One region of the Kribbella sp. NPDC058693 genome, then DNA from elsewhere that is predicted to be linked to it. Evidence: riboswitches for the same ligand, from Rfam matches in the RefSeq annotation. Region 1 holds a riboswitch; the other holds the start of a gene.
What was found. A riboswitch is a leader RNA that binds a small molecule or an ion and turns the genes downstream of it on or off. The one in region 1 is predicted to bind glycine.
Positions count from the first base shown of each region.

Region 1 (12,015 bases):
GGAACACCATCGGATCACGCTCGGGCAGGTCCATGATCGGGTTGCCGGCGTAATGCGCCCAGGTCCGTCCGCGATCCAGGCTGTACGAGATGCACTGCGACCGGTTGTCGTTACGCGACCAGAAGGCGACCATCGCCGGCCCAGCGCCGGGCTCGGCGAGGCCCGAGGTGTTGTCGACGTCGATCACACAGCTGCCCGACTGCACGCCACTGTCGAGAGATTCCTCGAAGAACGCCGGGGCAAGTTCGGTCCAGTGCACCAGGTCGTTGCTGACGGCATGGATCCAGCACTTGTTCCAGCGCTGGGCGAACAGGTGGTACTCGCCGTCGAAGAAGACCAGCCCGTTGAGGTCGTTGAGCCAGCCCTCCTCACGCTCGACTGGGTTCAGCCGCTGGATCGCCCATTGCCGGGCGGTGAAGTGGAGCTGCGGGCGGAGCGCCTCGGCGTACAGCGGTGGCATCACCGGCACGACGACGGAGGGCGTCGAGCTCAGGACGATATCGCTCACGCGCAGGTGCCCGTTGGGCTCGTCGACGATTTCCAGCTGCGCTTCCTTGCCGAGCCAGTCGGTCAGGTCGAAGGATGCCGGGTGCAACAGCTCGGTGCCGCGGCCGGTCTCGCTGCGGACGATGTGGCCGTTCACGACCACGTTCAAGCAGGTCTTGTACTCGTAGTCACCACCGCTGATCCGGAAGTTCAGGTACGGGCGTGAGACGACGAACGGCACGGTGAAGTCGCCGATGACGACATCGGCGGAGAGGTCGGTCACGGCGTCCTCAGCGGTGGAGCTTGCCCTGCCAACCGGTGGGGACATTGCCGCCGGGGACCGGTTGGGTCTCGGGGTGGGCTGCAGGCGGGGCCAGCTCGGGGCCGTTGTAGTACTCGGACTCGCCGTAGTGCCAGAACCAGTCCTCGCCCGGCTCGAAGCTGCGGACGATCTGATGACCGCTCTCGGCCGCGTGGCGGGAGGCGTGCTGCTCGGGTGAGGAGTCGCAGCAGCCGACGTGGCCGCACTGCGCGCAGCGGCGGAGGTGGAACCACCAGCCGTCGGCGGCCAGGCACTCGACACAGCCGGTGCCGCTCGGAGGGACAGAACTGTCGATGCCCGGGACCGCGGAACTCTCCGTCATACCGCACATCTTTGCCGCTCCCCGCCGCCCTCACAAGCAACGCCCTACTCGGGCCACGGAGAGTTCTTGATGACGTCGACGAAGTCGGTGTGGTGGAAGCCGGGCAGGAAGTGCTCGAGAACGTCGGACTTGACGTTGCCGAACGTCGTCGCGGGCCGGTCCTGGATTCCCTCCGTGAACGCCTCGAGGATCCGGTTCTTGAAGTCCGGACGCGGGTGGGCGGCGGTGACGGCGGCGCGCTGCTCGTCGGTGATGGTGCCGTACCCGATGCCGAGTACGTCGAGTTCGACACCGCGGGTGACGAGCGCGACCTCCGCCGACAGGTGCAGCGGGATCTCCGGCGTGGTGTGCAGCGCGATCGCGGTCCAGACCAGGTCGGCGTTCTCGCCGGTGATGCCGTGCTGGTGGAGGAAACGCCGGGCCTCGTCGGCGCCGTCGATCTCGAAGCGCTGATCGATACGGCGGTACCGCTCGGTCAGACCGAGGTCGTGGAACATCGCGCCGACGTACAGCAGCTCGGCGTCGTACTCGAGGTCCTGGCCGCGGAGGGCGCCGAACAGGAAGACCCGGCGGGAGTGGTCGAACAGCAGCGGTGACGCCACGTCACGGACGAGCTCGGTGGCCTCGCGGGCCAGGGCGCTGTCGGGGATCCGGATCCCGGCGATGGTTTCGATCATGACTACAGGTTCGGGGTGCCGGTTACGCTGATGCCATGTCCAATTCGCCGCATCAACCACAGATTCGGACACGTCGGGTCGCGTTCGTGGTGTACGACGGCGTCACGCTCCTCGACGTGAGCGGCCCACTGGAGGTACTGCATCAAGCGAACCGGGCGCAGGACAGCCGCCGGTACGAGACGGTGCTGGTGTCCGCATCGAGTGCGCAGGTGACAACGGCATCGGGCGTCGTGCTCGCGGGGCTGGCCGCGGCCTCGGAGGTCGGCGTGGTCAACACGGTGGTGGTGGCTGGTGCCGATCACTTGGTCGACGGGGTGCCGACAGAGGTCGCCGACCTGACGCGGGTGCTTGCGGACGGCGCTGAGCGGGTGGCGTCGGTGTGCAGCGGTGCGTTCGTACTCGCGGGACTAGGCCTGCTCGACGGGCGGCGCGCGACTACGCACTGGCGGCATGCGGGCACGATGGCGCGGCAGTACCCCAACGTCAAGGTCGAGCCCGATGCGCTGCACATCACCGACGGGCGCTACGTGACCTCGGCCGGCATCAGCGCCGGCATCGACCTCGCGCTCGCACTCGTCGAGGCTGACCACGGCGCCGACGTCGCACGGACCGTTGCCCGCGAGTTGGTGGTCTTCATGCAACGCCCGGGCGGGCAGTCCCAGTTCTCGACCGCCTTGGACACGCCGCCGGCACGCAGCGATCCCCTCCGGGCTGTGACCGAAGCCGTCGCGGCCGATCCCGCGGGCGACCACACCCTGCCCAACCTGGCGGCATCGGCGGCCGTCAGTCCCCGGCATCTGACCCGCCTGTTCCAGAGCGAGTTCCAGACCACGCCAAGCCGCTGGGTCGAGCGCGTCCGACTCGACCGGGCCCAGCAACTCCTGCTCGACGGCCACAGCATCACCAAAGCAGCCCGCCTCAGCGGCCTCGGCAGCGACGAGACCCTACGCCGAGCCTTCGCCAGACACCTCAGCATCACGCCGACGGAGTACCTACGCCGCTTCCGTACGACGTGAACCCCAACTGCTGGCCCGGTCGTACCTGTGCACAGGCATCCAGATCTGACTCAGTCACGTATGCGATGACGGGATAGCCGCCGGTGACGGGATGGTCGGCGAGGAAGATGACCGGCGTGCCGGACGGTGGGATTTGGATGGCGCCGCGGGCCATGCCTTCGCTGGCGAGTTCGCCGGTGCGGGAGCGTTCCAACGGAGAGCCGTCGAGGCGTACGCCGACGCGGTTGCTGTTGCTGCTGACCTGGTAGGTCTGCGAGACCAGCGACTGCCAGCCCTCGTCGGTGAACCAGTCCCGCCGGGGTCCGGGTGTCACGCGGAGTGTGACCTTCCCGCCGGTCGGGTGTGCGACGGGAGCCAGGTCGACGCCGGGCATCGGTTCAGAGGAACGTCCGACCGGGAGCGTCTGGTCGGCCGTCAAAGGCGCCGGTCCGAGGCCAGACAAGAGGTCGGTGGAGCGCGAGCCGAGGACCGGCGGTACGTCGATCCCGCCGCGGACGGCGAGGTAGGTACGCAGGCCACTGGGCGGTGGGCCGAAGCGCAAAAGCTCACCGGCTCGCAGGACGGCGGGGGCGTTCAAAGGCACGCCAGGGCAAGGAGCTCCGGTGATGGCGACGACGAGGTCCGCATCCGCGTGCATCACCAGGCCGCCGAACGTCACCTCGATGGCCGCCGCGCCGGGAGGATTGCCGACCAAACGATTGGCCAGCTCGTAGGACGACCGATCGCAGGCGCCCGACGCCGGTACGCCGAGTGCCGCCTGCCCGGCTCGTCCGCGGTCCTGGATTGTTGCCAACGGCCCCGGTTCGAGGACGGTCAGGCTGGTCATCCACGGCCCGCGTCGACGAACCGGACCCTGCGGCCCGGGTGGAACAGCGCGGCCGGGTCGCGTCCCTGGTCGAAGATCCGCACCGACGTCCGGCCGATCAACTGCCAGCCGCCCGGAGACTCGCGTGGGTACACACCGCTGAACTCACCTGCCAACGCAACCGCTCCGGCGGGGACCTTCGTCCGCGGCGATGACCGGCGAGGGATGTCCCAGCCGCCGGTCGAGGTCAGGTAGCCGAAGCCCGGGGCAAAGCCGCAGAAGGCAACCGTCCACTCGTCGGCGGTATGGCGGCCGATCACGTCGTCCGCCGTGCAGCCGAGGAGGTCGGCGACGTCGCCCAGGTCTGCCCCGTCGTAGACGACCGGGATCTCGATGAGGTCGCCGGTTGTCCGGCTGTCCAGGGAGGGAGTTACGTCGCGCAGGGCCCGCGACAACGTGGCGAGATCGCCGGTTGTGGTGACCAGCACGGTACGGGCCGCCGGGACGATGTCGACGACGTCCGCCGGTGCATCGGCGGTCAGCGCGGCGTAGTACCCGAGCACCTGGTCGAGATCGTCGAGTTCGACCAGCAGCGCCCGGTCGCCCGCCGGGAGGATTCGCATCAGCCGGTGAACGGGCGCAGGGTGACGCCCGCTCCCTCCAACGCGCCACGCACGCGCCGAGCGATGTCGACGGCGCCCGGAGTGTCACCGTGCACGCAGATCGAGGTCGGGTCGAGGACCAACGATCCGCCGGAGCTGTCCTGGATCGGTCGGCCGGTAGCCATCGCAGTACACCGGGCCGCGATCTCTGATGCGTCGTGCAGCACGGATCCGGCCTCGCGCCGCGACACCAACGTGCCGGACGGCGTGTACGCACGATCCGCGAAGGCCTCGTGCACCGCAGTCAGACCGGCCTCCGCCGCGAGCCGCAACCACACCGAGCCCGGAAGGCCGAGCACAGGGAGCGTCTTGTCGTACTCCGCGACCGCGGCGACCACTGCCGTCGCCTGCTCCACGTGGTGGCCGATCGTGTTGTAGAGCGCGCCGTGCGGCTTCACGTACCGCACCCGATCGCCGGCGATCCGCGCGAACGCGTCAAGCGCCCCGATCTGATAAACGACCTCGTCGCGCAACGCGTCCGGCTCGATATCCAGGAACCTCCGGCCGAAGCCGGGCTTGTCGGCGTACCCGACGTGGGCTCCGATCGCGACCCCGCGCTCGACCGCCTCGGCCGTCACCCGCCGCATGATCGACGGATCGCCGGCGTGGAACCCGCAGGCCACGTTCGCGCTGGTGACGACGTCGAGCAGGGCCGAGTCGTCACCCATCGACCAGGAACCGAATCCTTCACCCATGTCCGCGTTGAGGTCCATGCGGCCACCTCCCTCGCCCGAGCCTAGAGATTGTTCAACAATCCTGCAAGAGGCTTGTTCTACTTTTCCTCACCGCTCCGGTGCGGGATGATGCGGAGATGAGTACGGGTGGGGCCGAGACCGAACGGCAGGCGTGGTTGCGAACCGTCGCCGCCGACGTCGCGCGACTGGATCGGAGCAGCTCCGCGGAGCGGGCCGCCGACATCCTTCGCCGCAGTATCACCGAAGGCGCGCTGCCGCCCGGCGCCCAACTCTCCGAGATCGAGCTGACCGAGGTCCTGGAGGTCAGCCGGAACACGCTGCGCGAAGCGTTCCGTCTGCTGACCCACGAGGGCCTGCTGGTCTACAAGTTGCACCGCGGAGTGTTCGTTCCCGAGCTGGACGAGCGCGATGTCATCGACCTGTACCGGTTGCGCCGCGTCCTGGAGGTGGACGTCGTACGCGGACTCGCCGACCGCGACCCGGAGCTGCCCGCGAGCCGCCTCGAGCCGTTGCAGGACGACGTCGAGGCTGCCGAGGCCGCCGCCCGCACTGACCGCTGGCCGGCCGTCGGTACGGCGAACATGCGCTTCCACGAGCACCTGATCGGTCTGGCCGACAGCTCCCGGATGGATGCGATGACCGGCCGGCTGCTCGCGGAGTTGCGGCTCCTTTTCCACGTGATCGCGACCCCGCGCGAACTGCACGAGCCGTACATCGAGCGCAACCGCAGGCTGTTCGAGCTGCTCGACGCCCGCAAGTACGACGAGGCCGCGGCCGACCTGCATCAGTACCTGCTCGACTCCGAGGCGGGGATCCTCGCGGCGTTCCGAGATAAGGGCTTGCGCACGCCTGCAAGAACCTGAGTTGATGAGTCAAACCGTCAGCTGCAAAGGGGAGCACAGTCATGACCGATGACGCCCGGACCGAAGAGACGCCGAAGTCGTACCGCCCCATCGACGCCAAGGGGTTCCGGGACTTCATCTCACGGGGCTGGGGGCCGGTGGACCGCTCGGTATCGGTGCCGGAAGGGCTCGCCGAGGCGGCCGCCGAGCACCGGCGGAAGCTCGCCGCGGCGCTGCCGGGTCGGCGGATCGCGATCGCGGCCGGTCGCGCACCGGTCCGGTCGAACGACACCGACTACCTGTTCCGGGCCGACAGCGACTTCGTCTGGCTGACCGGTTGCCAGGCCGAGGGCGCCGTACTGGTCATCTCCGGGGACGGCGACGCGACGCTGTACCTGCGCGAGACGGCCGGCCCGGGCGAGGCGGACTTCTTCGCGAACGCGCGCGACGGTGAGCTGTGGATCGGCCCGGTGCCGGGGCTCAAGGACTGGTCGGACGCGCTGCAGATCGCCTGCCGCCCGCTCGAGGAGCTGCCCGCCGCGGTGCGCGGCGCGGTCCCGTTCATGCTGTCGGTGCCTGGCGTCGAGCCGATGCTGGACGCGTTGGTACGGACGTCGCCGACCGACGGCAACGCGCTGCGGCAGACGCTCGCCGAGCTGCGCCGGATCAAGGACGACTGGGAGCTCGACCAGCTGCGCGAGGCGGTCGCGGCCAGCGTGCTCGCGTTCGGCGACGTGGCTAGTGAGCTGCCGGAGGCGATCCGCGGCGGCGGCGAGCGCTGGCTGCAGGGCACCTTCGACCGGCGCGCGCGGACCGCGGGCAACGGCGTCGGGTACGCCTCGATCGTTGCCGCTGGCAAGCATGCGCCGGTGCTGCACTGGGTTCGCAACGACGGCGCGGTGAACGAGGGCGACGTGATCCTGCTGGACGCGGGCGTCGAGACCCGCACGCTGTACACCGCTGACGTGACCCGGACGTTCCCGGCCACGGGCGAGTACACCGCTGCGCAGCGGCAGGTGCATGACCTGGTGCACAAGGCTCAGCTCGCCTCACTCGACGCGGTCAAGGTCGGAGCGCCGTACCGCGCCTTCCAGTACGAGGCGCTGCGGGTGCTGGCGGAAGGGCTGCGGGACTGGGGTCTGCTCGAGGCGTCGATCGACGAGCTGCTCGGGCCGGACGGGCAGCAGCACCGCCGCTACATCGTCTGCGGGACCGGTCACTACATCGGCCTCGACGTCCACGACTGCGACGCGTCCCGTCCGGAGGCGTACTTCGCCGGCACGATCGAGGCCGGGATGGCGCTCGCGGTCGAGCCGGGGCTGTACTTCCACCCGAACGACGAGACCGTGCCGCCGGAGCTGCGCGGCATCGGCATCCGGATCGAGGACAACGTCGTCGTCCACCCGGACCGGCTCGAGATCCTGACCGAGGACCTGCCGATCACCACCGACGGCCTGGAGCAGTGGACCAAGTCACACCTGAAGTAATCAAGCGATCGCTCAAAATTAACCGTCACAAGCGGTAACACTCTCCCGCCCAGCACGATGTACAGAGCGGGGGAGGGTCGAACTCGGCCGGGCGCGTGGCTAGTGGGGGGCCGCGTTCCACGCGCCAGGCCGAGGCGGCCCCGACTGGGCCCGGGGGGACCCAGGATCCCTGGGTACGGGGAGTAGTCATCATGAATCTACGGGTGCGAGTAGTGCACTACGGCAGCCGGCACTGGTACGCCGACATCGACGACGCCGACGATCCGCAGCCCGACGATCCGTTCTGGTTCGTCGACAACTGCCGGACCCAGGCGCAGGCACTGGAGACGGCCTGCAGCGAGCTCCGGCTGATGACGGGCCGGCTGGTCCGCGGGGACCAGCTCGACCGCGTCCTCGAAGTGACCGGCGTACCGGTCTGAGCTTTCAGCCGACCGGTGGTACGGCGGCGCAGCTGCTGCCGCGCTTGGGTACCGCACGCGCGATCAGGTAGTCGTCGATCGTCGTTTGCATGCACGGGCTCGAGTTGTAGCTCCCGTGTCCCCAGCCTTCGTACGTGAGCAGCACGCCGGACCGGCCGAGCTGACGCTGCACGTCCTGCGCCATGCGGTACGGCGTAGCGGGGTCATGGATCGCGTTGGCGAGCAGCACCGGCGTCTTCAGCCCATGGACGTTCAGCACGTGCTGCGGGTTGTTGGCCTTCGGCGCACCGAGACAGATCGACACCGCCATCAGCTGACCCGGGTAGCGCATGTCCTGGTTGTTCCGGGCCAGCCGCTGCAGGTGTGCGGCGTACTCGCGGTAGTCCTTCACCGGAAGGTTCCAGTCCTGACAGAACACCGCCAACGGATACTGCGCGAGCCCGCTCGGGACGGCGGCAGTTGACGGCGTTTCAAGGTCCTTCAGCGTCTGCGCCAGCGCGGACCACTCCGGGTCGTAGAGCATCCGAAACACCTGGAAGCTCAACTTGAACGGATCACTCGACCGAGCCAGCAGTCCGGCCCACACCGCATGGACGTCCTGCCCGTGCAGTGCACAGGACGACGCCGCCGAGCACCACTTCACGAACTCGTCGAACGAGTCCTGCGCCGCGGCCGCCTGGACGTCGAGGAAGCTCTTCGTCGTCGGGGAGCCATGGTCGATCACGCTCTCCACCACCATCGCGCGCACCCGGTTCGGGTACGTCTCGGCGTACTGCGCTCCGAGCAGCGTCCCGTAGGAGCTGCCGTGGAACGAGATCGTGGACTCGCCGAGCGCCCGGCGTACTGCGTCGACGTCGCGCACCGTCTGCCAGGTGTCGATGTGGTCGTACAGCGGACCGGTGTGCTCGCGGCAGTCTGTCGCGAGTTGCTTGTTGTAGTTGATCGTCGCCGTGAACTCCGCCTTGCTGCTGATGATTGGCGACGGCTGCTTGGCGAGCAGCGCGGCCGAGCACTGCACCGGGTTGCTGCGGTCCACACCGCGCGGGTCGAAGCTGACGATGTCGAAGCGGTCCTGCAGGTTCGCGCTGAACCGCGTCATCCCGGTCTTGATCCGGTCGACCCCGGAGTCGCCCGGTCCACCCGGCCCGAACACGAGCACCCCGACCCGCGCGCCCTTCGCAGTACGTCGGGCGATGGCGAGGTCGAACGTCGGTCCGCCCGGGTTCCGCCAATCGACGGGCAGTCGGAGCGTCGCGCATTGCGAGCCCTTCACCAGGGCGGGATCGTCGTGCCCTTCTGGTTTGCAATCGGCCCAGCGCACGCGGCTGGGACTGGCGGAGGCGGTCGTCGTCAGCCCGGCCGCGGCGACCGCGAATACTACGGCGCCGGCCAGGGCGCGTCGTGTGAACTTCATACCGACGATCCTTCGGCAATCGCTTGCTGACGGCATCAGGGACGAGCCCCGCGCGACCCTGGTCACGGATTCAGGGGCCGGATTGACGACGCCCGGGCGACCGCCGTACCGTCCACAGCGTCAGTGAACTCAACAGCCGCATGAACCCGTGCGGGAGAGTCCCGGGCCAGGTCGACAAACTCTGGACCCGGGCGCCGTAGGAGCAACTCTCCCCAAGAATCTCTCAGGCACCTTCACCGCACGGGCGAGGCATCTCTGGAGGACGTCGGGTCCAACAGAGCGGGGAGGACACCAAACGGTCAACGGCGACCGGAAGGAACCTCCACACGATGGCGATCAGCGTCTTCGACCTGTTCAGTATCGGGATCGGCCCGTCGAGCTCCCACACCGTGGGACCGATGCGCGCCGCCCGCACCTTCGCACTCGGCCTGGCCGCGGACGGCCTGCTGGCTGCGACCACGACCGTCCATGCCGAGCTGTTCGGTTCGCTCGGCGCGACCGGGCACGGTCACGGCAGCAACAAGGCCGTCCTGCTCGGCCTGGAGGGCGCCGACCCCGAGACCGTCGTCACGCACTCGGTCGACGCCAGGGTCGAGACGATCCGCGAGCGCGGCCGGATCGTGCTGGCCGGCGAGCACGAGATCGCGTTCGACGAGAACACCGACCTGATCATGCACCGCCGCAAGGCCCTCCCGTACCACCCGAACGGGATGACCTTCGTCGCCCGCGATACGCAAGGCGCAGTACTGCGGGAGCGCACGTACTACTCGGTCGGCGGCGGATTCGTCGTCGACGAGAACGCCGCCGCGGGAGACCGGATCGTCCTGGACACCACCCCGCTGAAGTACCCGTTCACCACCGGCGCGGAGCTGCTCGACCGGTGCCGTGAGTCGCAGTTGTCGATCAGCGAAGTGATGCTCGCGAACGAGCTGGCCTGGCGGACCGAGGACGAGATCCGGTCCGGGCTGCTGCACATCTGGCAGGTCATGCAGGACTGCGTGCGCGAAGGCTGTGAGACCGAGGGCATCCTGCCGGGCGGCCTGAAGGTGCCGCGCCGGGCGCACTCGCTGCACCGCAAGCTCAGCGGCGACCCGTGGTCGGTGGATCCGCTCAAGGTGATGGACTGGGTCAACCTGTTCGCGCTCGCGGTGAACGAGCAGAACGCGTCCGGCGGCCGGATCGTCACCGCGCCGACGAACGGTGCCGCAGGCATCATTCCCGCCGTACTGCACTACTACCGCGGGTTCGTGCCGGGCGCGACCGAGGACGGCGTTGTCCGGTTCCTGCTGACCGCCGGGGCGATCGGCGTGCTCTACAAGGAGAACGCGTCGATCTCCGGTGCCGAGGTCGGTTGCCAGGGCGAGGTCGGATCCGCCTGCTCGATGGCCGCCGCCGGTCTGTGCGAGGTTCTGGGCGGTACGCCGCAACAGGTCGAGAACGCCGCCGAGATCGCGATGGAGCACAACCTCGGCCTGACCTGCGACCCGGTCGGCGGCCTGGTGCAGATCCCGTGCATCGAGCGGAACGCGATGGCGTCGGTGAAGGCGATCAACGCGGCCCGGATGGCGATGCACGGCGACGGCGTCCACGTGGTCACGCTCGACAAGGTCATCAAGACCATGCGGGAGACCGGTGCCGACATGAAGGTCAAGTACAAGGAGACGTCTCGCGGCGGCCTCGCCGTCAACGTCATCGAGTGCTGAGGATCACCACGGGACGGTCCCGTGCAGGCTCAGGTACTCCGCGGTCGGCCCGGACTGGTCGATCTGCGCGAGCCGGGCGATGATCTCCGCGCCCTCCTCGACGGTCTGGTAACCGCTGTGGCCGTTGAAGTCCGTCGCGGTGTAGCCCGGGTCGACGGTGTTGATCCGCAGGTTCGGCAGCTGTCGTGCGTACTGCACCGTCAGCATGTTGAGCGCTGCCTTCGAGGCGCCGTACGCCGGGGCCGGCACCCAGACGGGCACCGTGCTGATCACGTCCGGATCGACGGCAGTGGCGATCGAGCCGAGGCCGCTGGAGACGTTCACGATCACCGGGTTGTCGCTGCGCTCCAGCAACGGCAGGAACCGGCGGATCATCCGCACCGGCCCGTACACGTTCAACTCGAAGACCAGACGGAAGTCGTCGGCGGTCAGGTCCCGGATCTCCTTGCGCGGCCCTGGGATGCCGGCGTTGTTGATCAGTACGTCGAGTGAATCCAGCTGCTGCGCGGCCGCGTCGACGGACTCGTCGCTGGTGACGTCCAACTCCAGGTACTGCGCGCCGAGGTCCGCCGCGGCCTGCTTGCCGCGTTCGGGGTCGCGGGCGCCGAGGTAGACAGTGTGTCCGGCCGCGATCAACTGCCGGGCCGTTTCGTATCCGAGGCCTCTGTTTGCCCCGGTGATGAGTGTCGTGGTCATGGCTCCACCCTCCCGCCGCGGGTACCGGGTAGGTAGTACCCGCGATGTCCTAGGGAACGGCAGTACCAGGCTGTTCCGGCCAGGGCGCGGAATACTGGGGGCATGGCTGAGCTCGGCAGGACGCTGCATGCCTGGCGCGACCGGGTGACACCGGAGCAGGTCGGACTGCCGGCCGGTGGGAACCGCCGCGCGCCGGGGCTGCGGCGTGAGGAGCTGGCCCAGCTCGCCGGGCTGTCGGTCGACTACATCGTCCGGCTCGAACAGGGCCGGTCGGACTCGCCGTCCGCGCAGGTACTGACCGCGCTGGCCCGGGCGCTCCGGTTGTCCGATGCCGAGCGCAACCATCTGTTCGTGCTGGCCGGCGAGGTGGAGCCGTCGCCCGGCCGGCTGTCGGCGTACATCCCGCCGGGTGTGCAGCGGATCGTGGATCAGCTCGACGGTGCGCCGCTGTGCGTGTGCGATGCCGCCT
Region 1 is NZ_JBHXSQ010000003.1:41,133-53,147, forward strand. Features, by position in the region: gene ACFWUU_RS18015 (GH32 C-terminal domain-containing protein) at 1-769, opposite strand, end outside; gene ACFWUU_RS18020 (UBP-type zinc finger domain-containing protein) at 777-1,130, opposite strand; gene ACFWUU_RS18025 (HD domain-containing protein) at 1,175-1,807, opposite strand; gene ACFWUU_RS18030 (GlxA family transcriptional regulator) at 1,843-2,823, shown strand; gene ACFWUU_RS18035 (biotin-dependent carboxyltransferase family protein) at 2,783-3,649, opposite strand; gene ACFWUU_RS18040 (allophanate hydrolase subunit 1) at 3,646-4,251, opposite strand; gene ACFWUU_RS18045 (LamB/YcsF family protein) at 4,251-5,003, opposite strand; gene ACFWUU_RS18050 (GntR family transcriptional regulator) at 5,102-5,848, shown strand; gene ACFWUU_RS18055 (aminopeptidase P family protein) at 5,890-7,314, shown strand; gene ACFWUU_RS18060 (hypothetical protein) at 7,506-7,733, shown strand; gene ACFWUU_RS18065 (alpha/beta fold hydrolase) at 7,738-9,147, opposite strand; glycine riboswitch at 9,289-9,396, shown strand; gene ACFWUU_RS18070 (L-serine ammonia-lyase) at 9,477-10,850, shown strand; gene ACFWUU_RS18075 (SDR family NAD(P)-dependent oxidoreductase) at 10,854-11,546, opposite strand; gene ACFWUU_RS18080 (helix-turn-helix transcriptional regulator) at 11,649-12,015, shown strand, end outside.

Region 2 (12,015 bases), on a different contig from region 1:
GGTCGCGTGCCGGACTTGGAAGTGTCCGACCGGGTTTGGACGATCCCGAACGCGCTCAGCTTCCTCAGGTTGCTGGGTGTGCCGCTGTTCCTGTGGCTGGTGCTCGGCCCCAAGGAGGACGGCTGGGCGCTGCTGGTGCTGGCGATCTCCGGGTTCACCGACTGGGCCGACGGCCAGATCGCCCGCCGGATGAACCAGACCAGCCGGCTGGGCCAGATGCTCGACCCGGTGGCCGACCGGCTGTACATCTTCGCGACCGTCGTCGGCCTGGCGCTGCGCGACATCATCCCGTGGTGGCTGGCGATCGCGCTGCCGCTGCGGGACCTGCTGCTGACGCTGACCCTGCCGGCCCTGCACCGCCGCGGCTTCAACGCGCTGCCGGTGCACTTCCTCGGCAAGTCCGCCACGTTCTGCCTGCTGTACGCGTTCCCGCTGCTCCTGCTCGGCGACGGCGACTCCACCCTCAACCTGCTCGCCCGCGTGTTCGGCTGGGCGTTCGCGATCTGGGGGACCGGTCTGTACTACTGGGCCGGCGCGCTGTACTTCGCGCAGTTGCGGCACCTCGTCCAGACGGTGAAGCCGATCAAGGACGCGGCCGGGTAGACCCGTGACACAGCAAGCCCCCCAACAACCGGCGCAGAAGCCCCGGCGCGTCGACGCGTCGATGTCGCTGCTGAACAACCTGATGGCGCACCCGATCGACGAGGGGTACGCCGTCGCCGCCCGGACCCGCCCCAAGGACGGCGCCAGGGCGCTCCGCTCCCGGCACCGGATCATGCTCGTGGCGGCGACGCTCGTGCTCGGCTTCCTGCTCGCGGTAGCCGCTTCGCAGAACTACCGCAGCGCCCCGGAGGCCGAGAAGCAGCGCAACGAGCTGATCGACCGGATCAACCAGGCCGACGACCGGCTGACCGGCCTGCGCAACCACCAGTCCGACCTCGCCGACGAGGTACGCCGGTTGCAGGCGAGCGGACTGAGCAACGACAGCACCGGCGCCGCGCTGCAGCAGAAGCTCGACGACCTGGAGCTGCAGACCGGGGCGATCTCGGTCGCCGGTCCCGGGCTGAAGGCGGTCATCGACGATGCGAAGAACGCCGACTCCAAAGAGGGCCGGCTGCTCGACGTCGATCTGCAGCAGCTGGTCAACGGCCTGTGGACGTCCGGCGCGGAGGCGGTCTCGGTGAACGGTCACCGGATCACCTCGCTGACCGCGATCCGCGGCGCGGGCAGTGCGATCACGGTCGACTACAGCTCGCTGACCCCGCCGTACACGGTGCTCGCGATCGGAGACACCGCGACCATGCCGGCCCGGTTCGCGCAGAGCTCGGGCGGGCGCTGGGTGCAGTACCTGGTCAGCAACTTCGATGTCCGGATGACGATCACGACGGAGGACTCCTTGCTGGTGCCGGCCGATGCGACCATCGCGTTGCGCTACGCGAAAGTGGGATCGAGATGATCGCCGTACTCGGACTGGTGATCGGTGTCGTGATCGGTCTGCTGGTCGCGCCCGACGTGCCGGACTGGGCCCAGCCCTACCTGCCGATCGCGGTCGTGGCCGCGCTCGACGCGGTGTTCGGCGCGCTCCGGGCGTTCCTGGACGGGATCTTCGACGACAAGGTGTTCGTGGTGTCGTTCGTCTCGAACGTGCTGATCGCGGCCCTGATCGTGTACCTGGGTGACCAGCTCGGCGTCGGCTCGCAGCTGTCGACCGGCGTGGTCGTCGTGCTCGGCATCCGGATCTTCACCAACATGGCGGCCATCCGGCGCCACATCTTCCGGGCCTGACATGGCTGACGAGAATCCCGACAGGCCCGAGCAACCGGCCAAGCCTGAGCCACCGGTCCAGCCCGAGCAGCCGGCCAAGCCTGAGCAGGTGGCCAAGCCAGCGGTCGACGCGCCGCAGCCCGCGACGCCGACACCGATGCCCAAGCCGAAGACGCCCAACCTTGCGTTGCGGCGGCTCAAGTCCGGGTTCAAACCGTCCCGCGGCCAGGCGATCGTGGCCGTCGTACTGGCGCTGGTCGCCTGTGTGGCCGTGGTCCAGGTCCGGGTGAACCGGGCCGACGACGGCTACCAGAACGCCCGCCGCGAGGACCTGATCGCGATCCTGGACGGCCTCGGCCAGAACACCCGCCGGCTGGAGAGCGAGATCGCCGACCTGGAGGAGCGGAAGAACTCGCTGTCCTCCAGCGCCGACAAGGCACAGACGGCGCGCGAGCAGGCGGAGGCCCAGGTCCGCACCCTCGGCATCCTGGCCGGTACGCTGCCCGCGACAGGTCCCGGTGTCCGGATCACGCTGAACGACCCGCAGGGCAAGATGACCTCGAGCAACCTGCTGGACGCGATCGAGGAGTTGCGCGATGCCGGTGCCGAGGCGATCCAGATCAACGGGTCGGTCCGGGTGGTCGCCAGCACCGACTTCGTGGACGACCCGCCGGGGATCCGGATCGACGGTCAGAAGGTCAACTCGCCGTACGTGATCGAGGCGATCGGGGAGTCGCACAACCTGGCCGAGGCGGCCAACTTCCCCGGCGGTCTGGTCAGCGAGGTGACCGGTCCGCAGGTGGGTGGAACGGCGGAGGTGAACGAGCTGACGACCGTCCCGATCGCCGCCTTGCACGCGCCGGAGGAGCCTCGTTACGCTCGCCCGGCGCCCAGCCCGACCAAGTAGCTGTTCTCCTTGAGTGAAAGAGGAACGAAGGTGTACCCCGAAGACCTGAAGTACACGGCCGAGCACGAGTGGCTGAAGGCCGGTAGCGACGGACCGGTGCGGGTCGGCATCACCGACTTCGCGCAGGACCAGCTCGGCGACATCGTGTACGTGCAGCTGCCCGAGGTCGGCAGCACGGTGCGGGCCGGCGACGCCTGTGGGGAGCTGGAGTCGACCAAGAGCGTGAGCGATCTGTTCGCTCCGGTGAACGGCACCGTGACCGCCGTGAACGAGGCGCTCGCCGACCAGCCGGACCTGGTGAACAGCGATCCGTACGGCGAGGGCTGGCTGCTCGACATCGAGGTCGAGGACGCGGCCGAGGTCGCCGCGCTGATGGACGCCGATGCCTATCAGGGACAGCTCGACCAGAGCTGATAGGTTTTGGGGCCTCAACCGCTGGTCGAGGGTTGAGGCCCTCTCATCTTGTTCCAGCACGTCACACTGTTCATACGGGGTCTATCGAAAACGTCGCCGGACACCCGGCGATCGGGAGGATCACAGCATGCCGTTCTGCAACCAGTGCGGGCACGAGAACTCCGAGGGCAGCCGGTTCTGCTCGCAGTGCGGAGCGATGCTGCCTGGCGCGGACCGCCCGGCGGCAGCACCGGCGACCCCTCAGCCGACGCCGGGCGTCACCGACACCGCGATGCTGACTCCGATCGGCGCGGAGCCGGAGCCGGAGCAGACCGGTGAGCCGCTGTCCGCCGACGACGAGGCCGCTGTCGGCGCGCTGCCGGCCGGGTCGGCTCTGCTGATCGTCCAGCGCGGCCCGAACGCGGGCAGCCGGTTCCTGCTCGACGTCGACGTCGTCACCGCGGGACGCCACCCGGACAGCGACATCTTCCTCGACGACGTGACCGTGTCCCGCCGGCACGCGGAGTTCCGCCGCGACGGGTACGGCGTGAAGGTCCGCGACGTCGGCAGCCTGAACGGCACGTACGTCAACCGCGACCGGATCGACGAGGTCCAGCTGAACAACGGTGACGAGGTTCAGATCGGCAAGTACCGGCTGGTGTACTACGCCAGTGGCCAGGCCTGATCCGAGCGCCGCTGATTCCACGGCCGGCGGGCCGGCGGACGGTCGCGGCATCGGCCAGGTGCTGCAGCTGCTGCAGGCCGAGTTCGCCGACGTCACGATCTCCAAGATCCGGTTCCTCGAGGCCGAGGGACTGGTGACGCCTGCCCGTACGGCGTCGGGGTACCGCAAGTTCAGTGCCGCCGACGTCGAGCGGCTGCGGTACGTGCTGACCGCGCAACGCGACCAGTACCTGCCGCTGAAGGTCATCAAGGAACATCTCGGCGCGATCGACCGCGGCCTGCGACCCGCCGCCGCGGGGCCGCCGGTCGCGCCGAGCTCGTTGCCGCAGACCCCCGGTCAGCCGGTCGCGGACGATTTCGGTGCCTCGGGCACCGAGCTGCGGCTGACCCGGGCCGAGCTGCAGGCCGCCGCTGGCGTCTCCGCCGAGTTGCTCGGCGAGCTGGAGAGCCACGGGCTGGTGGTGGCCAGCGGCAACCACTACGCGGGCGACGCGATCGTGATCGCCCAGGTCGCCGCGGAGCTGGCCGGGTACGGGCTCGAGCCCCGGCACCTGCGCGCGTTCCGTACGGCGGCCGATCGGGAGGTGGGGCTGATCGAGCAGGTCACCGGTCCCCGCCGTACCGAACAGACCGGGGAGCTGGCCGCGCTCACGGTTCGGTTGCACACCGCACTGGTCCGGTCCCGCCTGCCGCGTCCGTAACAACCGGCCGGGCACCTAGGGGCTTCCCTGCGGAGTAGGCTGAAGGGGTGCGCGAAGTCGACGTGGTCGGAGTCCGGGTTGAGATGCCCTCGAGTCAGCCGATCGTGCTGCTGAAAGAGGTCGGCGGAGAGCGGTACCTGCCGATCTGGATCGGGGCCGCCGAGGCCAGTGCGATCGCGTTCGCCCAGCAGGGCATGGAGCCGCCCCGGCCGCTGACCCACGATCTGTTCGCCGAGACCATCCGGGTGCTCGGGCACACGCTCAGCCAGGTCCGGATCGTGAACCTGAACGACGGCGTGTTCGAGGCGATCCTGGTCTTCGACGACAAGACCGAGATCTCCGCCCGGCCGTCGGACTCGATCGCGCTCGCGCTGCGTACCGGCACCCCGGTGTTCTGCGCGGAGGAGATCCTGGCCGAGGCCGGCATCCCGGTCCCGGAGAGTGAGACGGAAGACGACGAAGTGGTGGAGGAAGAGGAGGTCGAGCGGTTCCGGGAGTTCCTCGACCAGGTGACCCCGGAGGACTTCGACAAGAGTTAGCCCCACCCGTCGGTTTGGCCCCGGGTGGTACAAGATCGGCTTGGTAACGATTCGTACGGCGGTCGCGACACGCTCCCGGCTCGGTGCGGTTGTCGTTGACCCGGTTGGGGCGGCGGCTTACCGTGAAGGAGTCGTGGGGTGCTGTCACTCCACGGAGATGGCTCGTTCCAGTCGGTATCCAGGGAGGCTCAGGCGTGACACGCACCGGCGACACGGATCTGACGGCGCAGTCGACGTCCGACGCGCACGCCGAGGCTGTGGCAGCTGCTACGGCCACCGCCGGCGTCCAGGGTCTGCTGTTCGACGACGACCTGCGACCGATGCCGGAGGATGTCGGGTTCCGCGGCCCGACGGCCTGCGCCGCGGCCGGGATCACCTACCGTCAGCTCGACTACTGGGCGCGCACGGGTCTGGTTTCCCCGTCGGTTCGCCCGGCGACCGGCTCCGGGACGCAGCGGTTGTACGGCTTCCGTGACGTTCTGTTGCTGAAGGTGATCAAGCGGCTGCTCGACGCCGGCATCTCGCTGCAGCAGATCCGGACCGCGATCGCGCACCTGAGCAAGCGCGGGTTCGACGACCTGACCCAGATCACGCTGATGAGCGACGGCGCGTCGGTGTACATGTGCTCCTCGCCCGACGAGGTGATCGACCTGCTGGCCGGCGGCCAGGGCGTGTTCGGTATCGCGCTCGGCGGCGTGTGGCGCGAGGTCGAGGGTTCGCTGTCCGAGCTGCCCACGGAGCGTGCCGACGGCCACGACGAAGGCGACTCCGACGGCCACGCCGGCGATGAGCTGGCAGCCCGCCGTCGCGCCCGGATGACGGGCTGACATAGCTTTACCTTCGTGCGCCCACTCACTGCCGACTCGCTCCGTGGTGTGTGGGCGACGTTGTTGCTGCCGCTGAACGCCGACGACTCGCTCGACTTCACTCGGCTGGAGCTTGAAGCAGAAGCACTCAGCACGAGCGCGGTCGACGGCCTGTATGCCCACGGCACGGCGGGCGAGTTCCAGACGCTGACCGAGGACGAGTTCGACCAGATCAACGCGATCCTTGCGGCGGCAGGTAAACCGTTCCAGATCGGTGCCAGTCATCCGTCGGCCCAGGTCCAGCTCTCCCGCGCCGAACGGGCGGCGAAGCTCGCACCTGGCGCGATCCAGGTGATCGCCCCGGACTGGCTGCCGCTCAACGACGCTGAGTTGCTGAGCTTCTTCCGGCGGGTGGCCGAGGTGGCGGGGGATGTGCCGCTGGTCTTCTACAACCCGCCGCACGCGAAGACCGCTGTCGGACCCCAGCAGTTGCGTGAACTGGCCGAGGCAGTGCCGACTCTGATCGGGTTGAAGACCGCGGGCGGTGACAAAGCCTGGTTCGACGAGGCGTCCAAGTCCGGACTGGCGATCTTCGTGCCCGGGCACTTCCTGGCGAGTATGTCGTTACTCGGTGCGCACGGGAGCTACTCGAACGTCGCCGCGCTGTCGCCCGACGGCGCCGTACGGACTGCTCGTGATCTGGACGTCGAGCGGCGGATCGCGGAGTTCTTTGCAGGCCATGTCGCGCCGCTGCAGAAGATCGGGCTGTCGAACCCGGCGCTGGACAAGTTCCTGGCCGCGGTCGGGGACTGGGCCGACGTCGGCACCCGGGTCCGCTGGCCGATGCAGTCGGCGACCGCGGAGCAGGTCGAGGCCGCGAAGCCGGCCGCCCGGCGACTGCTGCCCGAACTGTTCCAGGATTCCTGGTAGCCTCGACTCAGCCGTAAACAGCACTCGGGAGAGACCCGTGTCATCGGGCGCCGAAGGGGCAATTCCTCCCCGGAACCTCTCAGGCCCATGGACCGAGTGCCTCAGGCGACTCTGAAGCACGTTCGTGTGACAGAGGGGGAGGCGACCGGAAGCATTGTCAGCAACGGAGCCTCTGATGACCGAACTCTCCGCAATCTTCGCCGACCGCCACATCGGGCCACGCCCCGACGAGGTCGCACGCATGGTGGAACTGCTCGGGTACGCCGACGTCGACGCGCTCGTCGATGCCGCCGTACCGGACTCGATCCGCTCGGCCGAGCCGCTCCGGCTGCCTGAGCCGGCGTCCGAGGTCGACGCGCTGACCGAGCTCCGCCAGCTCGCGGCCCGCAACAACGTCGCGACCTCGATGATCGGCCAGGGGTATTACGGCACCTTCACGCCGTCCGTGATCGTGCGACGACTGGTCGAGAACCCGGCCTGGTACACCGCCTACACGCCGTACCAGCCGGAGATCTCCCAGGGCCGCCTCGAGGCGCTGCTGAACTTCCAGACCGTCGTCTCCGACCTGACCGGTCTGCCGACCGCGAACGCGTCGCTGCTCGACGAGGGCACCGCGGCCGCCGAGGCGATGACACTGGCCCACCGCTCCAACAAGAAGAGCAAGTCCGACCGCTTCCTGGTCGACGCCGACTGCTTCGCCCAGACCGTCGCCGTCGTACAGACCCGGGCCGAGGCGCTCGGCATCGAGGTCGTCGTCGCCGACACCACCGAGGGCCTGCCCGAGGGCGACTTCTTCGGTCTCCTGGTGCAGTACCCGGGCTCCAACGGCGCCGTCCGCGACCTCAAGCCGCTGATCGAGGCGGCCCACGAGCGCGACACGTTGGTTGCCGTGGCCTCCGACCTGCTCGCGCTGACGCTGCTCGACGCACCGGGCGAGGCCGGCGCTGACATCGTGATCGGTTCCTCGCAGCGCTTCGGCGTACCGCTGTTCTACGGCGGCCCGCACGCCGGCTTCATGTCCGTGCGCTCCGGCCTCGAGCGGTCGTTGCCCGGTCGCCTCGTCGGCGTATCGGTCGACGCCGACGGCGCCCCGGCGTACCGGCTGGCGCTGCAGACCCGTGAGCAGCACATCCGCCGCGAGAAGGCCACCTCGAACATCTGTACGGCGCAGGTCCTGCTCGCCGTCGTCGCTTCGATGTACGCCGTCTACCACGGGCCGGACGGTCTGAAGGCGATCGCGGAGCGTGTCCACAACTACGCCGGCAAGCTGGCCGCCTCGCTGCGGGCCGGCGGGGTCGAGGTCGTGCACGACGACTTCTTCGACACCGTGCTCGCCCGCGTACCGGGTCAGGCAGCCGACGTGGTCGACGCCGCCCGGCAGAACGGGATCTGGCTGCGGCTCGTCGATGCGGACCACGTCGGCATCTCCTGCGACGAGAAGACCGATGTCGCCACGCTCACTCGCGTCTGCCAGTCCTTCGGCGTGCAGTACGACGACACGCTGAGCGCTGCCGCGATCGAAGTACCGCGGACAACGGAGTACTTGACGCACCCGGTGTTCAACACGCATCGGTCCGAGACGGCGATGCTGCGGTACCTACGCAAGCTGTCCGACAAGGACTACGCGCTGGACCGCGGGATGATCCCGCTGGGCTCCTGCACGATGAAGCTGAACGCGACCACCGAGATGGAGCCGGTCACCTGGCCGGAGTTCGCCGACGTGCACCCGTTCGCGCCGATCGAGGACGCGGCCGGGTACGTGAAGCTGATCGGTCAGCTCGAGCGCTGGCTGGCCGAGGTCACCGGCTACGCGAAGGTCTCGATCCAGCCGAACGCCGGCTCGCAGGGTGAGCTCGCCGGTCTGCTCGCGATCCGCGGATACCACCGGGCCCAGGGCAACGAGGACCGCAACGTCTGCCTGATCCCGGCGTCGGCGCACGGCACCAACGCCGCCTCCGCGGTGATGGCCGGTATGAAGGTTGTCGTTGTCAAAGGCAACGACGACGGCACGATCGACCTGGACGACCTGCGGGCGAAGGCTTCCGAGCACGCTGACAAGCTCGCCGCGATCATGATCACGTACCCGTCGACCCACGGCGTGTACGAGGAGAGCGTGCGCGAGGTCTGCCAGATCGTCCACGACCACGGCGGCCAGGTGTACGTCGACGGCGCGAACCTGAACGCCCTGCTCGGGCTGGCGAAGCCGGGCGAGTTCGGCGGCGACGTCAGCCACCTGAACCTGCACAAGACCTTCTGCATCCCGCACGGTGGCGGCGGTCCGGGTGTCGGCCCGGTCGGCGTCGCCGCGCACCTCGCGCCGTACCTGCCGAACCACCCGCTGCTGGACCAGGCCGGTCCCGAGTCCGGTGTCGGCCCGATCAGTGCGGCGCCGTTCGGGTCCGCGGGCGTGCTGGCGATCTCGTGGGCGTACATCCGGATGATGGGCGCCGAGGGGCTGACTGCCGCGACGAAGACCGCCGTACTGAGCGCCAACTACGTGGCGAAGCGACTCGAGGGCGCGTTCCCCGTGCTGTACACGGGTGAGAGCGGCCTGGTCGCGCACGAGTGCATCCTGGACCTGCGGCCGATGACCAAGGAGACCGGGATCAGCGTCGATGACGTCGCGAAGCGGCTGATCGACTACGGGTTCCACGCGCCGACGATGTCGTTCCCGGTCGCGGGCACGCTGATGGTCGAGCCGACCGAGTCCGAGGACCTGGACGAGCTGGACCGCTTCTGCGACGCCATGATCGCGATCCGGCACGAGATCGACCGGGTCGCGGCGGGGGAGTGGCCGGCCGCGGACAACCCGCTGGTGAACGCGCCGCACACCGCCGAGTCGGTGATCAACGACAAGTGGGAGCACGCCTACACTCGCGAGGAGGCCGCGTTCCCGCGCTCGGTGGACCGCGCCTCGAAGTACTGGCCGCCGGTCCGCCGCATCGACGGCGCGTACGGCGACCGCAACCTGATCTGCTCCTGCCCGGCACCGGAGGCCTTCGAGTAATGTCTTTGCGTTCTGACACCGCCGCTGCTCTGTACGCCGAGATCGCGGCGGCTCAGAGCGAGGGAAAGTTGCCGTCGGTGAACGGCGGCGTGCTCCGGGATGGTGCGCTGGTGTGGACCGGCGCGCGCGGGCGGTTCGCGACGGCGGGCGAGGCGGCGCCGGGGCCGGACGTGCAGTACCGGATCGGGTCGATCACCAAGACGCTCACGGCGGTCCTGGTGCTGCAGTGCCGCGACGACGGGCTGCTGTCGCTGAACGATGCCGTGGGCAAGCATCTGCCCGGGATCGCGTTCGGGGACCGGACGATCCGGCATCTGCTCGCGCACAGCGGCGGGATGAACGCCGAGCCCGAAGGCCCTTGGTGGGAACGGAATCCGGGCGTCTCGTTCGACGAGCTGACGGCGGCGATGGACGAGTCGCAGGCGGCCGGTCCGGCGGATCGTCGGCATCACTACTCGAACCTCGGGTACGCCCTGCTCGGTGAGATCGTGGCGCGGTTGCGCGGATCGTCGTGGATCGAGTTGGCGCAGGAGCGCATTCTCGATCCGCTGGAGATGCGGCGTACGACGTACTTCCCGTCGACGCCCGCGGCCGAGGGGTTCTCGGTGCATCCGTTCAGCGGGCAGCTCGTGCCGGAGCCGGCGTACGACTCGGGCGCGATGGCGCCGGCCGGGCAGCTGTGGAGCACGATCGAGGATCTGGCCCGGTACGCGTCGTTCTGGATCGATCCGGTGCCCGAGGTGCTGAGCCGGGAGTCGGTCGAGGAGATGGCGGCTCCGGTCGCGTCGGATCCGCGGGAGGGGCTGACGGCGTCGTACGGGCTGGGGCTGCGGCTGATCGCGGACGATCCGCATCTGCTGATCGGTCACACCGGCTCGATGCCCGGGTTCCTCGCCGGGCTGTTCGTCGACCGGGTACGCCGGATCGGGGCCGTGACGCTCGGTAATGCGACGTACGGGCGGGTTGCCTCGCTGGCGCCTGACCTGGTCCGGATCCTGGCGGCGTACGAACCGCCGATCGCGCAGGAGTGGGTCCCTGAGCCGACGCTTGCCCAAGGCACCGATCTGCTCGGCCATTGGTACTGGGGCAACACGCCGCTCACGATCTCCGTCTCCGCGGGCATTCTGCAGCTCAGCGGTGGTCTGACCACGCGTCTTTCCCCGCTGGGACCGGACGTCTACCAGGGCCGGGACGGCTACCTGGCAGGCGAAAAACTGCGCGTCGTTCGTGACGGTGACTCCATCTCGCACCTCGACATCGCCACATTTGTCCTGACGAGAACGCCGTACGGCAGTTAGGCTGTGACGCATTGCATGGAGTAGATCAGGGGTAGATCGCCCGGCTGTAGACCGGGAGGGCGCAGGTTCGAGTCCTGCCTCCATGTCTCTGCACGGCTAGGCAGGGAACGGGGATCCGATGGCGGAGGAGCAGCGGGCGACGGCTTCGGCGGGGTATGCGATGGCCCGGCTGGAACAGGCTCTCGAGCGCGCTCTGACCTCCGACGATCTCGCGGTACGACGGCGCGCAGCCGCCCGGGTCGATGCCTGGCGCAACGTTCTCGACGGCATGGCCTCCGGCCGGCTCACGGTCGGCTCGCGGACTCCGGTCGCGGACACGCCCGCCTGGGTCACGCTCGAGGTGGCGCACGGCGGGTTCGCGACCGGGCGGTATCTGGCGGAGGCGCCGCTGCGGGAGGACGAGCTCGCGTGGGTGCCCTCCGACGCACCCGGGGACAACGACCGGGAGCGGCTCAACCTGTGGTTCCTCAGCGACGAAGGGCTCGCCTCACTTGGGCAGGCCCTGCGGAGCGGCAACTACCGGATCGATGTGCCGGAGGAGTCGGCACTGCTGATCATCGCCTGGCTGCTCGAGCGGAAGCAGTACGCCGCGGCGCTGGATCTGACGTCCGAGCTGCGTCCGCTGATGCATCGGCTCCGGTTCACGCCGACCTTCAGCCCGTCGTCGACGCCGTCCGGTGCGGTGGTGCGGCTGCAGCCGGTGTCCGAGGTACGCAGTACGTTGCGGCAGGCAACGGTACGGCCGCAGATCGCTGCCATGCTGGAGACTCTGCGGGTCTGGAACCCGCTGTACGACCGCCTGGTGGCGCTGTGGTGCGACACGGTCGACGACGAGCTGCCGGAGCTGGACGCCGACGGCGCGGTCGTCGGCGGGTGGCCGTGCCGGGTCTGGCCGGACGACTGGGCGGAACGGCGTGCTCAGTGGCTGGACGAGTTCCGTGCCGCTGCTGAGGTCCATCGGCAACCGAGGGGCAATTTCGCCCGTC
Region 2 is NZ_JBHXSQ010000002.1:1,660,368-1,672,382, reverse strand. Features, by position in the region: gene ACFWUU_RS17595 (CDP-alcohol phosphatidyltransferase family protein) at 7-603, shown strand; gene ACFWUU_RS17590 (DUF881 domain-containing protein) at 608-1,456, shown strand; gene ACFWUU_RS17585 (small basic family protein) at 1,453-1,785, shown strand; gene ACFWUU_RS17580 (DUF881 domain-containing protein) at 1,787-2,671, shown strand; gene gcvH (glycine cleavage system protein GcvH) at 2,702-3,085, shown strand; gene ACFWUU_RS17570 (FHA domain-containing protein) at 3,213-3,749, shown strand; gene ACFWUU_RS17565 (MerR family transcriptional regulator) at 3,736-4,449, shown strand; gene ACFWUU_RS17560 (bifunctional nuclease family protein) at 4,497-4,988, shown strand; gene ACFWUU_RS17555 (MerR family transcriptional regulator) at 5,309-5,815, shown strand; gene ACFWUU_RS17550 (dihydrodipicolinate synthase family protein) at 5,831-6,724, shown strand; glycine riboswitch at 6,740-6,829, shown strand; gene gcvP (aminomethyl-transferring glycine dehydrogenase) at 6,900-9,731, shown strand; gene ACFWUU_RS17540 (serine hydrolase domain-containing protein) at 9,731-11,029, shown strand; tRNA gene ACFWUU_RS17535 (tRNA-Tyr) at 11,044-11,115, shown strand; gene ACFWUU_RS17530 (hypothetical protein) at 11,148-12,015, shown strand, end outside.
Region 2: linked by a shared signal. The riboswitch ahead of gcvP (aminomethyl-transferring glycine dehydrogenase) and the one ahead of ACFWUU_RS18070 (L-serine ammonia-lyase) in region 1 are both predicted to bind glycine.